Linked DNA regions of Rhizobium rhizoryzae. The protein of the gene in region 1 interacts with the protein of each later gene in a pairwise test. Links are inferred from orthologs where the notes say so. Each region holds a gene or a part of one and is shown on either strand. Other genes may lie near its edges. The genes, in order: cysE and cysK.

What was found.
Region 2: the proteins of cysE (region 1) and cysK interact in binary tests that used the Escherichia coli proteins (3 or more experiments, as listed by UniProt). The link is inferred for Rhizobium rhizoryzae from one-to-one orthologs.

The regions. Positions count from the first base shown.
Region 1 is NZ_CP049250.1:2,519,432-2,522,538, reverse strand. What follows is about bases 60-2,840. They hold cysE (serine O-acetyltransferase), read right to left. Parts: upstream 1,972-2,840; coding sequence 1,147-1,971; downstream 60-1,146. Other genes in these bases: G6N80_RS17960 (alpha/beta fold hydrolase), read right to left, coding at 2,047-2,826; G6N80_RS17970 (DUF3126 family protein), read right to left, coding at 852-1,055; G6N80_RS17975 (phasin family protein), read right to left, coding at 282-632. Also shown: ATP-dependent Clp protease adapter ClpS, read right to left, coding at 1-38; G6N80_RS17955 (zinc-finger domain-containing protein), read left to right, coding at 2,980-3,107.
Region 2 is NZ_CP049250.1:658,546-661,626, reverse strand. What follows is about bases 144-2,898. They hold cysK (cysteine synthase A), read right to left. Parts: upstream 2,127-2,898; coding sequence 1,161-2,126; downstream 144-1,160. Other genes in these bases: G6N80_RS09355 (LysE family translocator), read right to left, coding at 2,283-2,894; G6N80_RS09365 (YifB family Mg chelatase-like AAA ATPase), read left to right, coding at 144-896. Also shown: more of G6N80_RS09365, read left to right, coding at 1-143; dut (dUTP diphosphatase), read right to left, coding at 2,949-3,081.

The DNA.
Region 1 (3,107 bases):
TTTCCATCGTCCTGCATCAAGATCGGCTTTGCGATCATCTTTCATTCTTCCCCATTGTCTGGCGAATTCAGGTGTGTCGTTCCATCGCAACCAGACATCAGTCATACATATTTAGTTCACCGTGTCGGGATTTTAAGCCCCCTGAAATCCCACGCAATCACTATTCCTCGACCCGATCTGGCTACCCTACCAAAACTGGCTTGCCCAGACCTGAGCGCAAACGAAAAAAGCCGCCGCGACGTGTCGCGACGGCCATGATACGTAAGATTCACTCGATCCAATTACAGGGTCGTCTTCGTGAAAACGGATGTTGACTGGCTTGCCGCCGCTTCGAATGGCTTGGCGAGAGTCTTGCCCAAATCGGAATACAATTCTGTCAACTTGCTGGTTTGCGCCACAGCAGTCTCGTAGGAAGACTTAGCGAAGTTGGTCTGCAACTCGAGAGCTGCCTCGATGGTGCGAACACCCATCAATTGCTCGAAATAGGATGTCGCGTCCTGCATGTATTTGCGCGAAAACTCGCCCGTTTCCGTCGCAATCGCCTGCCAGCTCTTAGCGACTTCGGAATAGCTCTTCAGAACGCCATCGACAGCTTCTTTGCTCTTGCGATTGGCTTCTTCGATATTCAACATTTCCCACCTCCTGGACAAATTGAGCCCGAAGTCAATGATTCCGCACTGCGAAAGTCAAGCGAAATTCTTTCGCACTTGCGAAATGCAATGGAAAAAGACAAAAAAATAGCGGGCAACACTGCCCGCCCACAACTCTACCAGAGATAAGTGTTACGAGAAACGTCACTCAACCGACAGGAAAAATTGATTCCAATCGTTGCGGATCCGAATCGGATCGGATCACAAATCCACGTCGAGGATCGCCATAGAGAAATTATACGAACGGTCATCGTCTTCGTCATCGACGTAAACCACGCCCAGGAACTCGTCGCCTGCGTAAACTTCAGCGGAGTCATCTTTGCGCGGACGAGCCTTGACCGACATCGAGGGATTGAAGACGCGCTTGAAGTAGGCGTCGAGTTTCTTGATTTCGTCAGCTTTCACCGGTCATTCTCCGTCGTGTTCATTAAGGCTGCGGGCTTTTGGCACGGGAAACAGACGAAAGTAAAGACAGTTCCGTCCACCAACGGGGGTCTTAGTCCTCGGCAGCAAGCATCTGGTTCATGACCCGGGATGGCTCAGAGCAACCCGCCTCTCCCACCACCTTGGCGGGCACGCCAGCGACGGTAGAATTGGCCGGAACCGATTTTAGAACAACTGAGCCCGCAGCAACACGAGAGCAATTCCCGACCTCGATGTTTCCAAGGATCTTCGCACCCGCGCCAATCAGAACGCCGTGCCGGATCTTTGGATGCCGGTCCGCACCTTCCTTGCCCGTTCCACCCAGCGTCACACCGTGAAGGATTGAGACATTGTCTCCGATGACAGCCGTCTCGCCGACCACAAGCCCCGTGGCATGATCCAGGAAAATCCCCTTGCCGATGCGCGCAGCCGGGTTGATGTCGGTCTGAAAAATACTGGAAGCCCGGCTCTGCAGATAAAGCGCAAAGTCGCGACGATCCCGCTTCAGCAACCAGTTCGCCAGCCTGTGAGTCTGGATCGCGTGAAAGCCCTTGAAATAGAGAACGGGCTCAAGAAACCGCGTGCATGCCGGATCTCGATCATAATAGGCCTGAATATCGACGCGCACGATGGAGCCCCATTCGGGCCAGTCAACCATCATTTCTTCAAACGTCTGACGCAGAAGAACGGCCTTCACGTCGGCATGATCCAGCCGCTCGCAAATGCGGTGGATGACACAATCCTCCAGTGTACGGTGGTTTAGAACGGTCGAATAAATGAAGGCCGCCAAGAGGGGGTCACGCTCCGCCGCGATAGCTGCTTCAGACTTCAAGGTGTCCCAGATTGGATCTACCGAGGCGACCTGGTCGTTTGAGCGAATTTCAGTGCGAGCAACCATGTGAGCCAACCCCTATCGATGGATCTACTATATAGAACGTCGGGTAAAAAAACCACCCGAGGCCCTGACCGGCTTTCACCCTATTTCATTATAGAAATCGAGCACCGCAGCTTTGAAAATACGGTCCCCAACGGCAAGCATGTGATCGCGGTTGGGAATATCCAGTGCCCGCGCATTCGGCATCAGATCGGCTAACTCGTGCGGCGAACCGGCAATATCATCCTTGGTCCCCACCCCGATGAGCGTTGGCACCTTGATGGACGCCACAGCGGCCCGATCGACAAGATCCCGCGATCCTCTGATACAGGAAGCAAGCGCTGTTCGGTCACTCTTTGTCTGATCGGCAAAGGCACGAAACATCTTGCCACGCTCATGCGTGATCGCGTCCGGTTCGGGCGCCAGCAACGCATCGGCAATAGGGTCCCAATCTCCGACGCCATCCGTCAATCCGATCCCGAGGCCGCCAAGCACCAGGGATTTCAGTCTCTGCTGATGGTTGAGCGCAGCGAAGGTCGAGATCCTCGCCCCCATCGAATAGCCCATGAAATGAGCCGCTTCGATCTCGAGGTGATCCAGAAGAGCAACCGCATCATCCGCCATGATCCAGGGGCGATAGGCCTCCGGATCGAGCGGCTTGTCGCTGGCGCCATGGCCGCGATTATCCAGCGCGATCACTCGGTAGCCAGCCTCCCCGAGCGTCTTCAACCATCCAGGATAGACCCAGTTCACATTCGCACTCGAAGCAAAGCCATGAATGAGAATCACGGCCTCGACATCATGCGGCCCCTCATCGAAATAGGCTATCGAAAGACCGTCATGTGAAAAGCGGGTAAAGCTGGGCGTGTTGAGGTTCATCGAGAAATTTCCTATTGCGGCCGGAACATAGGTCCAAATACCTGTCAATTCCAAGAGAGAACACAGGAATTTAAGCTCAGTAGGGCTTTCCCTCTACACAATCTGCTGCGGCATGGATAATGTCCCGGCAACAGAAAAACGTTGGAGACTATCATGGCCGGTCACGGTATCCCTCATTTCCAGAACGACGGCGGACATAGGGTCATTGAAGTGGGCGTGAAGGAATTCATGTGCACGGGCACTAATGTGCCGTTCGATCATCCGCATATCTACATCGACAT
Region 2 (3,081 bases), 1.9 Mb from region 1 along the record:
TTCTGATGGTGGGGCCGCCAGGTTCTGGAAAGTCGATGCTGGCGGCGCGCCTTCCTTCCATTCTTCCGCCGCTTTCTGCAGCGGAGCTTCTGGAAGTCTCCATGATTCACTCGATTGCGGGTCAACTTTCGGGAGGGAAGCTGTCGGACCGGCGTCCGTTCCGCACACCGCATCATTCGGCCACCATGGCAGCGCTTGTCGGTGGCGGTTTTCGGGCAAAACCGGGTGAGGCATCGCTGTCACATCACGGCGTGCTGTTCCTTGACGAATTTCCCGAATTTTCCCCGCAGGTCCTTGATGCCTTGCGACAGCCGCTGGAAACGGGCGAGTGCATCATTGCACGCGCCAATCACCGGGTCTCTTATCCGGCCAATATACAACTGGTCGCTGCCATGAATCCGTGCCGATGCGGTATGGCCGGTGAGCCGGGGCATACCTGTGCCAAGGGCCCTAAATGCATGACGGATTATCAGGCACGCATCTCCGGGCCTCTGCTGGATCGCATCGATATCCGTATCGACGTGCCCGCTGTTGCGGCAGCGGACCTCATCCGTCCTCGTCCGGCGGAAAGCAGTGCCGATGTAGCTGCCCGCGTCGCGAAGGCAAGAGATCGCCAGCGCCGGAGGTTTATTGCCGCAGGCATGCCCTATATCAGCACCAATGCAAGATGTTCGACCTCGCTCATCGAGCAGGTCGCTGAACCTGACACTGCCGGAGCACAGTTGTTAAGGGATGCGGCTGACAAGATGAAATTCTCGGCGCGTGCCTATCATCGGGTGCTGAAAGTAGCCAGAACACTTGCGGATCTGGACGACTGCGACCGTGTTGGGCGCATCCATCTCGCGGAAGCCATATCCTACCGAATAGCAGGTGAAAGGTTGACTGCAGCCGTCTGACGACAGGCTCTTGAGATAACCAGGGAGGTTCGGTGATGAGTAGAGCGGATGACCGCTTGTACACCTCTCACGCCAGATGTCGGGCTGACCTCTGCCATGGAGATCAGCCCTGACGGTGTAGCGCTAATGCATGTCGCGCTCAACCGGATTCGGTTGAGCGAAACGAACATGCATCATTTCAAAGTCTTACAGCGTCGTCCGCGCGTTCAATCGAACGCGCCGCGCTGTAGTCATGTCAGGCAAGTCTTATCGTGTTGCTTGGCTTCAGGCACCGAGACCGTCGAACAGGACGGTCGAGAGGTAGCGTTCTGCAAAAGACGGAATGATCACGACGAGATTTTTGCCTTCATTCTCTGGCCGGGAGCCGATTTTGATGGCGGCTGCGAGTGCTGCGCCAGACGAGATGCCGACGGGCACGCCTTCGAGACGAGCCACCAGACGAGCGGTGTCGATGGCCTCCTGGCTGGCAATAGTGACGATTTCGTCATAGACGGATCGGTCTAGGATCTTAGGCGCAAAGCCCGCACCGATGCCCTGGATCTTGTGAGGGCCGGGCTCTCCACCCGACAGGACTGGAGATTCGGCGGGTTCAACGGCGATGACCTTGATGTCCGGCTTGCGGCTCTTCAGAACCTGACCTGTGCCGGTAATCGTGCCACCGGTACCGATGCCAGACACGAAGAAGTCGACCTGTCCGTCTGTATCGTTCCAGATTTCCTCCGCGGTTGTCTTGCGGTGTATTTCAGGATTGGCCGGGTTCTCGAATTGCTGGGGGATAATTGCATCGGGCAGGCTGGCCGCCAGCTCTTCTGCCTTGGCGATTGCTCCCTTCATCCCCTTAGGCCCCTCGGTCAAAACAAGTTCCGCGCCCAGAAGCGCCAACATCTTGCGACGCTCGATGGACATGGTCTCCGGCATGGTGAGGATGAGGCGGTAACCCTTGGCGGCGGCTGCAAAGGCGAGTGCAATGCCCGTATTTCCGGAGGTCGGTTCGACCAGAACTGTCTTGCCCGGCGTAATCGTACCTGCAGCTTCCAAAGCCTCGATCATTGCAACGCCAATACGGTCCTTGACGGAGGCGATCGGATTGAAAAATTCCAGCTTGGCCAAAAGATTGGCCTTCACACCTTTCTCCTTGGCCAGCTTATCCAGCCGAACAATCGGGGTGTTGCCAATCGTTTCGGTGATCGAGGAATAGATCTTGCCGCGACCCGGTTTTGCATCAGTCATTGCGTATCTCCAAGCATTCGTCAGGCATCGAGTTTGGGGTGATTGAGCCTCAACCTAAGCCGTAAAACTGTGTTGCGCGAGAGGAGAGTGAACGCTGTCCCCCGGGCTTGGCGGAATAATTTTTCCCGCGTTGCATCCGAGGCTTACCCTGCGTTCTCAGCGTGCTGCGATGTAAGCCGCTGTTCCCGCCAGAATACCTGCTGCCGAACGATTAAGTGCCTGCAGCGTGCGCGGTTTCTTCAGGAGTTCGCGGGCTTTCGACGCGAGCAAAATATAGGGCAACAAGACCGCGATCAGCACGATGAACGTGGTCGCTACCAGAACCGCATAATCTCGCAGACCGATGTCCTGCAACGGTATCAGGGTCGGCACGAGCGCCACGTAAAACAGCATGGTCTTCGGATTGCCAAGCGTGACCAGCAGTCCGGATAGAAATGCCATCATGCCTGTGGCGCCGCGGGTCGCCTGAATATCCTGCCGCAGCAAACCGGCGGTCCACAGCTTCCAGGCGATATAGCAGAGATAGAGAGCACCAAGATATTTGATGATGAGAAAGGGCGTCGTGAAATTCTGCGCAAGAATGGCAAGGCCGAGAATGACGGCCGTGAGATAGACGAGATCACCCAGAATGAGGCCAAGCCCCATGAAGAATGTGGGGCGGAAGCCGGATCCGAGAGCTCGCGCGACAATGGCTGTCATGCCGGGACCGGGAATGGCCGCTGCGATGAACAGAGCGCCAGCATAGGTGATCAATGAAGCAAGGGTCATGAACTATCTCCTCATTCGCCATTGCTAATTGCGTTGCGATCCGGGCGCAACGGTTTATACGCCGGTAGAGCCGAAGCCGCCCGCACCTCGCGCCGTGTCATTGAACGTATCGGCCTCCTGCACCTGAGCCTGAACAACGGGTGCGAAAACCAGCTGTGCGATCCGCATGCCGCGGTCGATTGTGAAA